DNA from 3 places in the Kitasatospora sp. NPDC096204 genome. Region 1 is predicted to be linked to each of the others. Evidence: predicted binding sites of a transcription regulator. Region 1 holds the regulator's gene; each other region holds the start of a gene.
The links. Region 1 encodes HrcA, which represses chaperone genes, less so after heat shock. Its sites were predicted from a motif close to TTNGCACTCNGNNNNNCNGAGTGCNAA; they were not measured.

Region 1 (3,276 bases):
CCAGGCCGTCCAGGGTCTGCAGCGGCACCTGGGTGCCGAGCGAGGCCGCCGTCATCGGGATGGTGACGGTGCAGTGCAGGTCGTCCCCGCGCCGCTGGAAGATGTTGTGGGTGGTCTCGGCGATCTCGACGTAGAGGTCGCCGGCCGGGCCGCCGCCGGGGCCGACCTCGCCCTCGCCGGCCAGCTGGATCCGGGTGCCGTTGTCGACACCGGCCGGGATCTTGACGGTCAGGGTGCGGCGGGCGCGCACGCGGCCGTCGCCGGCGCACTCCGGGCACGGGGTCGGCACGACGGTGCCGAAGCCCTGGCACTGCGGGCAGGGGCGGGAGGTCATGACCTGGCCCAGGAAGGACCGGGTGACCTGGGAGACCTCGCCCTTGCCGCGGCACATGTCACAGGTCTGCGCCGAGGTGCCGGGGGCCGCGCCCTCGCCACTGCAGGTGGTGCAGGTGACGGCCGTGTCGACCTGGAGCTCCTTGGTGGTGCCGAAGGCGGCCTCCTCCAGGGTGATCTCCAGCCGGATCATGGCGTCCTGGCCGCGGCGGGTGCGCGAGCGCGGGCCGCGCTGGCCGGCCGCGGCGCCGAAGAAGGCGTCCATGATGTCGGAGAAGCCGAAGCCCGCCGCGCCGGCACCGAAGCCGCCCGCACCGCCGCCGCCCGGGGACAGCGGGTCCCCGCCGAGGTCGTAGACCTGACGCTTCTGCGGGTCGGAGAGCACCTCGTAGGCGGCGTTGATCTCCTTGAACCGCTCCTGCGTCTTCGGGTCCGGGTTGACGTCCGGGTGCAGTTCGCGTGCCAGGCGCCGGAACGCCTTCTTGATCTCGTCCTGCCCCGCATCCCGTCGGACGCCGAGTACCGCGTAGTAGTCCGTGGCCACCAAATGCTCCGCTTGTTCCGCCTGTAGTAGTGCTGCGACTGGACGTCGCCGTCGGAGGCCCGACGGCGACCCTTGCTAGGACTCGGCCAGGATCTGGCCCACGTACCGCGCCACCGCTCGCACCGCCCCCATTGTGCCCGGGTAGTCCATCCGGGTCGGACCGATCACACCCAGTTTCGCCACGCTCTCGTCGCCCGAACCGTAGCCGACCGAAACGACCGAGGTGGAATTCAGCCCCTCGTAGGCGATCTCCCGCCCGATCCGGACCGTCATCCCGGCGTCCGCGGTCTCACCCAGGAGACGGAGCAGGACGACCTGCTCCTCCAGGGCCTCCAGCACCGGCTGGATGGTGAGCGGGAAGTCGTGCCCGAAGCGGGTCAGGTTGGCCGTGCCGGCCAGCATGATCCGCTCCTCGTTCTGCTCGGCGAGCGTCTCGAACAGTGTCGCCAGGACCGTGCTGACGGTCGGCCGGTCGTCCTGCTCGAACTGCGCCGGCAGCTCCTCCAGCAGCCCGGGGACCTCCGGGAGGCGCCGGCCGACGGCTCTCGCGTTGATCCGGGCCCGCAGGTCCGCCAGCACCGTCTCGCCGACCGGGCCCGGGCAGTCGACCATCCGCTGCTCGACCCGGCCGGTGTTGGTGATCAGCACCAGCATCACCTTGGCCGGGGCCAGCGCCACCAGCTCGATGTGCCGGACGGTGGAGCGCGTCAGCGACGGGTACTGCACCACCGCGACCTGCCGGGTGAGCTGGGCGAGCAGCCGCACGGTGCGGGCGACCACGTCGTCCAGGTCCACCGCGCCGTCCAGGAAGTGCCGGATGGCCCGGCGCTCGGGGGCGGTCATCGGCTTGATCTCGGCGAGCTTGTCGACGAAGAGGCGGTACCCCTTGTCGGTGGGGATCCGGCCGGCGCTGGTGTGCGGCTGGTGGATGTAGCCGTCCTCCTCCAGCGCCGCCATGTCGTTGCGGACGGTCGCCGGGGAGACCCCGAGGTTGTGCCGCTCCACCAGGGCCTTGGAGCCGACCGGCTCCTCGGTGCCCACGTAGTCCTGCACGATCGCGCGGAGCACCGCGAGCTTGCGTTCGTCCAGCTGGCGGACCTCACCGGCCATGGGGCACGCACCTCCGTCCTCGCACGTCGTCCGACCGTGTCCCTCGCTGCGGGCCGTTCCGGGGCCCTCGGCCTTGGCACTCTGAACGTACGAGTGCCAGAACCGTACCTGCCAGTGTACGGCCCGGGTCCTGTGGCAGGAACGGCCCGACCGGGGTGATCCTCCCCGCAGTTCCGGACACGGCCCGCGGGGCCCCGCCGGTTCGATCCTCCCGGCGCCGGAGTGGTGCCGGGAGGCCGTCCGGGTGGCAGCATCGAAAGCGACGGCGAACGGAGGAGCAAGCGATGTCGAGCTCGGGCCAGCACACCCGTTTCGCGCCCGACCGCGGCCTGACCAGCCGCATGGTCGCGACGATGTTCGTGATCGGGCTGCTGTACGTCGGTTTCACCGGCCTGCTGATCGCGCTGCTGCGCGGCGCCTGGCCACTGATCGTCCTGATCTCCGGCGGGCTGTTCGTGGCCCAGTTCTGGTTCAGCGACAAGATCACCGAACGGGCGATGGGCGCCCGCCAGGTGTCCCCGGAGCAGTTCCCCCAGCTGCACGGCACCGTCGACCGGCTCTGCGCCCTCGCCGACATGCCCAAGCCCCGGGTGGCGGTCGCCGACAGCGACATGCCGAACGCCTTCGCCACCGGCCGCAACCCGCAGAACGCGGTGGTCTGCGTGACCACCGGGCTGCTGCGCCGGCTGGAGCCGGAGGAACTGGAGGGCGTCCTCGCCCACGAGCTGTCGCACGTCGCCCACCGGGACGTCGCGGTGATGACGATCGCCGGCTTCCTCGGCGTCCTCGCCGGGGCGATGACCCGGATCGCCGTGTACGGCGGGTTCATGGGCGGCGGACGCAACAACAACGACCAGAACGCGGCCATCCTGGCGCTGATCATCCCGCTGGTGTCGATCGTCGTCTACGCGATCAGCTTCCTGCTCACCCGGCTGCTGTCCCGCTACCGCGAACTGGCCGCGGACCGGGCCGCCGCCCAGCTCACCGGGCGGCCCAGCGCCCTGGCCTCGGCGCTCACCAAGGTGACCGGGCAGATCGCGGCCATCCCCAGCAAGGACCTGCGCCAGGCGCAGCCGTACAACGCCTTCTACTTCGCCCCCGCGCTGAGCGCCCGGGAGACCGCCTCGCAGCTGTTCTCCACCCACCCGACGCTGGAGAAGCGGCTGGAGCAGCTGGCGAGGATCTCCGGGCAGCTCGGGCAGTGAGCCCGTTCTGTCCGGCCCCGTCCCGACCCGCCCCGACCCGACCCATCCCAGCCGATTCCGTCCCAGCCGATTCCGTCCCGTTCC
Region 2 (3,276 bases), on a different contig from region 1:
TCCTCCTTCTTCTCCACCACGAGGGTCTCGGTGGTGAGGAGCAGGGAGGCGATCGAGGCGGCGTTCTCCAGGGCGGAGCGGGTGACCTTGACCGGGTCGATGACGCCGGCCTTCACCAGGTCGCCGTACTCGCCGGTGGCGGCGTTGTAGCCCTGGCCGGCCTCCAGCTCGGAGACCTTGGAGGTGATGACGTAACCCTCCAGGCCGGCGTTCTGGGCGATCCAGCGCAGCGGCTCGTGCAGCGCCTTGCGGACCACGGCGACACCGGTGGCCTCGTCGCCCGACAGGCCCAGGCCGTCCTCCAGCACCTTGGCGGCGTGGACCAGGGAGGCGCCACCACCGGCGACGATGCCCTCCTCGACCGCGGCGCGGGTCGCCGAGATGGCGTCCTCCAGGCGGTGCTTGCGCTCCTTCAGCTCCACCTCGGTGGCGGCGCCGACCTTGATGACGCAGACGCCGCCGGCCAGCTTGGCCAGGCGCTCCTGCAGCTTCTCGCGGTCCCAGTCGGAGTCGGTCGCGGCGATCTCGCCCTTGATCTGGGCGACGCGGCCGGCCACGGCCTCGGCGTCACCGGCACCGTCGACGACCGTGGTCTCGTCCTTGGTGATGGTCACGCGGCGGGCGGTGCCCAGCACGTCCAGGCCGACCTGGTCGAGCTTGAGGCCGACCTCCTCGGAGATGACCTGGCCACCGGTCAGGACGGCCAGGTCGCCGAGGATCGCCTTGCGGCGGTCGCCGAAGCCCGGGGCCTTGACGGCGACGGCGTTGAAGGTGCCACGGATCTTGTTCACGACCAGGGTCGACAGCGCCTCGCCGTCGACGTCCTCGGCGATGATCAGCAGCGGCTTGGAGGCACCGCCCTGGAGGATCTTCTCCAGCAGCGGCAGCAGCTCCTGGATGGAGGAGATCTTGCCCTGGTTGATCAGGATGTACGGGTCCTCCAGGACCGCCTCCTGCCGCTCCGCGTCGGTGACGAAGTACGGCGACAGGTAGCCCTTGTCGAACTGCATGCCCTCGGTGAAGTCCAGCTCCACGCCGAAGGTGTTCGACTCCTCGACGGTGATGACACCGTCCTTGCCGACCTTGTCGATCGCCTCGGCGATCAGCTCGCCGACCTGGGTGTCCTGCGCGGAGAGGGACGCGACGGCGGCGACGTCGTCCTTGCCCTCGATCTCGCGGGCGATGGACAGCAGGTGCTCGGAGACGGCGGCGACGGCCTTGTCGATGCCCTTCTTCAGGGCGGCCGGGCCGGCACCGGCGGCGACGTTGCGCAGACCCTCGTTGACCAGGGCCTGGGCCAGCACGGTGGCGGTGGTGGTGCCGTCACCCGCGACGTCGTTGGTCTTGGTGGCGACCTCCTTGACGAGCTGCGCGCCAAGGTTCTCGTACGGGTCGTCCAGCTCGACCTCACGGGCGATGGTGACACCGTCGTTGGTGATGGTCGGGGCGCCGAACTTCTTGTCGATGACGACGTTGCGGCCCTTGGGGCCGATGGTCACCTTGACGGTGTCGGCCAGCTTGTTGACACCGCGCTCCAGCGAGCGGCGGGCGTCCTCGTCGAACTGCAGGATCTTCGCCATGTTCCCTATTCCCTCGGGGCTGCGGCCGGCCCACCGGCCGCCGAACTACGTGAACCAACAACCACGCCCCGGGCCACTGTCACGGAGGACACGGATCCGGGGCGGGTCGGGACGTCTTACTTCTCGATGATCGCGAGAACGTCGCGGGCGGAGAGCACCAGGTACTCCTCGCCCTGGTACTTCACCTCGGTGCCGCCGTACTTCGAGTACAGGACGATGTCACCCACGGCGACGTCGAGCGGCAGACGCTGGCCGTCCTCGAAGCGGCCCGGGCCGACGGCCAGAACGACGCCCTCCTGGGGCTTCTCCTTGGCGGTGTCCGGGATAACCAGGCCGGAGGCCGTGGTGGTCTCGGCGTCGAGCGGCTGGACCACGATGCGGTCCTCGAGCGGCTTGATGGCAACCTTGCTGCTGGTGGTCACGTCCGAGCTCCCCTTCGGAGATTACGGGGTTTTCTAACGGGTAGGGGCGATCCTGCGGGTCTGCCGTCGCGGGGGTCAGACACGCGTCGTCGCGTTAGCACTCTCCTGGTGGGGAGTGCCAAGGACGACCATAGGGCCGTGTTAGCACTCAGTCAACCAGAGTGCCAACGACGCGCCCTGGGGCCCCCGGTTCCACAGGGTGAGTGGCCGCACTCGTGTGCGGTGCGGCCCGCCCCCGCCGTGGGCCTCGTGGTCGCGTCCCTCCCCGCCCGACCGGCGAGAATGGCCCCGTGGACACCGAGAACCTCCAGCCGCTGCTGACCCCCGAGGGCCAGGCCCTGCTCGCCGAGCTGCGCGAGTTCACCCCCGAGGAGGAACTGGCGCTGGCGACGCGCCTGCGGCGGGAGCACCCGGCGGAGCTGGTGTCGGCGGCGTTCGGGCAGGCGCGGCTGCGGCAGCGGGCGCGGGCGAAGTTCGGGGCGGACGCCGACCTGATGTACTTCACGCCCAACGGCGTCGAGCAGTCCACCCGGCGCAGCGTCGCCGAGTGGCGGGCGCGGCGGTTCGCCGACCTCGGCGTACGGCGGCTGGCCGACCTGTGCTGCGGCATCGGCGGCGACGTGCTGGCGCTGGCCCGGGCGGGCATCGAGGTGCTGGCCGTCGACAAGGACCCGGCGGCCTGCGCCGCCACCGCGGCCAACGCCGCCGCGCTGGGCCTGGCCGAGCTGGTCGAGGTGCGCTGCGCGGACGTCGCCGAGGTCTACGTCACCGGCTACGACGCGGTGTTCACCGACCCGGCCCGGCGCACCTCGCGCGGCCGGGTGTTCGACCCGGAGGCGTACGCCCCGCCGCTCTCCTGGGCGATCGAGGCGGGCCGGCGGACCCCGATCGGCGCGCTGAAGGTGGCCCCGGGCATCCCGCACGAGGCCGTGCCCGAGGACGCCGAGGCCGAGTGGGTCTCCGACCACGGCGACGTCAAGGAGGCGGTGCTCTGGTTCGGCACCGGGGCCGCGAGCCCGCACCGCGCCACCCTGCTGCCGCAGGGCGCCAGCCTGACCGGCGGCGACCTGCCCGACCCGCCGGCCGGCCCGGTCGGGCGCTACCTGTACGAGCCGGACGGCGCGGTGATCCGGGCCCACCTGGTGGCCGAGGTGGCCGGGCAGGTGGGCGGCCGGCTGATCGACCCGAAGATCGCCTACCTGACCTCGGACGAGCTGGTCGCCACCCCGTACGCGCACGCCTTCGAGCTCACCGACGTGCTGCCGTTCAACATC
Region 3 (3,276 bases), on a different contig from region 1:
GGGCTGGGGCTTCGTCAACGTGAACCTCCGGCCGTACTACGGCGAGGGCTCCAAGACGCTGGCGTACGAGATCTGCGAGCAGCTCGGCTGGCGGCTGCCGGAGCAGATCGTGATCCCGATCGCCTCGGGCTCCCAGCTGACGAAGATCGACAAGGGTCTCCAGGAGCTGATCAAGCTGGGGCTGGTCGAGGACCGGCCGTACCGGATCTTCGGCGCCCAGGCCGAGGGCTGCTCGCCGGTGTCGGCCGCGTTCAAGGCCGGCCGGGACGTGATCAAGCCGGTCAAGCCGGACACCATCGCCAAGTCGCTGGCGATCGGCAACCCGGCCGACGGCCCGTACGTGCTGGACATCGCCCGCCGCACCGGTGGCGCGGTGGAGGACGTCACGGACGCCGAGGTCGTGGCGGCGATCCGGCTGCTGGCGCGGACCGAGGGGATCTTCGCCGAGACCGCGGGCGGGGTGACCGTCGGCGTGCTGAAGAAGCTGGTCGAGACCGGGCAGCTGGACCCGTCGAAGGAGACCGTCGCGATCAACACCGGCGACGGCCTGAAGACCCTGGACGCCGTCTCCGACGCCGGGATGACCGCCGTCATCCGCCCGACGCTGGACTCGTTCCGCGCCGCCGGCCTCGTGTCCGCCTGAACCACCCGCCCCCCGCAAGGAGAAGTCATGAGCGCCAACGTCCGCATCCCCACCATCCTGCGCACCTACACCTCCGGCGCCGCAGAGGTGACCGCCGAGGGCGCCACCCTGGCCGAGGTCGTCGCCGACCTGGAGAAGAACCACGCGGGCATCTCGGCCCGCATCCTGGACGACACGGGCAAGCTGCGCCGCTTCGTGAACGTGTACGTGAACGACGACGACGTGCGCTTCGCCGAGGGCCTGGCGACCGAGATCGGGGACGGCGCCAGCATCTCGATCATCCCGGCGGTGGCCGGCGGCTGCTGAGCCCGCAGGAGAACCCGCGGTCGCCCGCGCGTACGGAATTCCACTGTCCGTATGCGCGGGCGACCGCTCGCATTCCTGCGGGAATATTTCCGGGTCGAGTCGGAGTAGAGTGTCGCTCGGCTGGGAACAGAGTTTCCCTTTCGGCCCCGCAGTGCTCGGCCCGGGGCGTCCGGCCGATGAGACCGGCTCGTGAAACCTGTCAGGCGGATGTCAGAATTCCCGCAGGCATTTGGGTAATTCGTCCGCTATGTCCGGCGTGAAATGCCGAGAACATCCCGATTCGGTCCGTCCTGTCCCCTGACGCCATGTCGGAATTACCGGCGGTTGGCCCTGTTGCAGAGGGCGTCGATCCGGATACATTCAGCGGCGGTCGACGCAATCACCCGCTCGCCGGAAGCCGCCTGGCGTCCTGTGCGGAGGGCTGCGGCGTGCACGGCTGCGCCCAGGGGGGGTTCCCCGGGCCGGCCTTCAACCAATCCGGGCCCGCGACCTGCGGGCGCGTGAAGGGCCAGCACAGCACTAGGGGAGTTCGGAATGGCTCAGGGCACCGTCAAGTGGTTCAACGCGGAGAAGGGCTACGGCTTCATCGCGGTCGACGGTGGTGCGGACGTCTTCGTCCACTACAGCGCGATCCAGATGGACGGCTACCGCACCCTCGAGGAGGGCCAGCGGGTCGAGTTCGAGATCTCCCAGGGACAGAAGGGCCCGCAGGCGGACATGGTCCGCGCGGCGGTCTGACCTCTTCCGACCCCAGGAGCTCGGCGCGGCCCCACGGCTGGTGACCTCTCGCTTCTCGACGGGCCCGTGCGACGTGTGTCGCACGGGCCCGTCGGCGTTCCCGGGCGGCTCCCGCGGCGGCTCGCGGATTGCCGATTGGGCTTGCACTCGACCACCCGGAGTGCTAATCATTGGCGTTAGCACTCACAGTGTGAGAGTGACAGCGGACCGGGTCGGTGAGGCCCCCGGGAGCGGCAGGGGAATGGACCTCCGCGCACCAGGGCCGTCCGTCGCGGGCACCCCTTGGTCCGAGCAGTCGACCGTGTCCCGGAGGACCACTTCTGATGGCCAAGATCATCGCCTTTGATGAGGAAGCTCGCCGCGGCCTTGAGCGTGGCATGAACCAGCTCGCCGACGCAGTGAAGGTCACGCTCGGCCCCAAGGGTCGCAACGTCGTGCTGGAGAAGAAGTGGGGCGCCCCCACGATCACCAACGACGGTGTCTCCATCGCCAAGGAGATCGAGCTCGAGGACCCGTACGAGAAGATCGGTGCGGAGCTCGTCAAGGAGGTCGCCAAGAAGACGGACGACGTCGCGGGTGACGGCACCACCACCGCCACCGTGCTCGCCCAGGCCCTGGTTCGCGAGGGTCTGCGCAACGTCGCCGCCGGCGCCAACCCGATGGCCCTGAAGCGCGGCATCGAGAAGGCCGTCGCGGCCGTCTCCGACCAGCTGCTGGCCCAGGCCAAGGACGTGGAGACCAAGGAGCAGATCGCCTCCACCGCCTCCATCTCCGCCGCCGACACCCAGATCGGCGAGCTGATCGCCGAGGCCATGGACAAGGTCGGCAAGGAAGGCGTCATCACCGTCGAGGAGAGCAACACCTTCGGCCTGGAGCTCGAGCTCACCGAGGGCATGCGCTTCGACAAGGGCTACATCTCCGCCTACTTCGCCACCGACCTGGAGCGCATGGAGGCGACGTTCGAGGACCCGTACATCCTCATCGCCAACTCCAAGATCGGCTCGGTCAAGGACCTGCTCCCGCTGCTGGAGAAGGTCATGCAGAGCGGCAAGCCGCTCGTCATCATCGCCGAGGACGTCGAGGGCGAGGCCCTGTCGACCCTGGTTGTGAACAAGATCCGTGGCACCTTCAAGTCCGTCGCCGTCAAGGCCCCGGGCTTCGGTGACCGCCGCAAGGCCATGCTCGGCGACATCGCCATCCTCACCGGTGGCACCGTCATCTCCGAGGAGGTCGGCCTGAAGCTGGAGAGCGCCGGCATCGACCTGCTGGGCACCGCCCGCAAGGTGGTCATCACCAAGGACGAGACCACCATCGTCGACGGTGGCGGCGACAGCGAGCAGGTCGCGGGCCGCGTGAACCAGATCCGCGCCGAGATCGAGAACAGCGACTCGGACTACGACCGCGAGAAGCTCCAGGAGCGCCTCGCCAAGCTGGCCGGCGGCGTGGCCGTCATCAAGGCCGGCGCGGCCACCGAGGTGGAGCTCAAGGAGCGCAAGCACCGCATCGAGGACGCCGTCCGCAACGCCAAGGCCGCCGTCGAGGAGGGCATCGTCGCCGGTGGTGGCGTCGCCCTGCTGCAGGCCGGTGTC

Region 2: the regulator HrcA is predicted to act here: its motif matches at 2,144-2,170, upstream of groES (co-chaperone GroES).
Region 3: the regulator HrcA is predicted to act here: its motif matches at 1,828-1,854, upstream of groL (chaperonin GroEL).

Annotation. Positions count from the first base shown of each region.
Region 1 is NZ_JBIWFT010000021.1:127,722-130,997, forward strand. Features, by position in the region: gene dnaJ (molecular chaperone DnaJ) at 1-877, opposite strand, end outside; gene hrcA (heat-inducible transcriptional repressor HrcA) at 953-1,987, opposite strand; gene htpX (zinc metalloprotease HtpX) at 2,272-3,192, shown strand.
Region 2 is NZ_JBIWFT010000011.1:219,074-222,349, reverse strand. Features, by position in the region: gene groL (chaperonin GroEL) at 1-1,580, opposite strand, end outside; gene groES (co-chaperone GroES) at 1,697-2,002, opposite strand; gene ACIQ87_RS15115 (SAM-dependent methyltransferase) at 2,293-3,276, shown strand, end outside.
Region 3 is NZ_JBIWFT010000012.1:73,759-77,034, forward strand. Features, by position in the region: gene thrC (threonine synthase) at 1-643, shown strand, start outside; gene ACIQ87_RS15545 (MoaD/ThiS family protein) at 671-949, shown strand; gene ACIQ87_RS15550 (cold-shock protein) at 1,484-1,687, shown strand; gene groL (chaperonin GroEL) at 2,011-3,276, shown strand, end outside.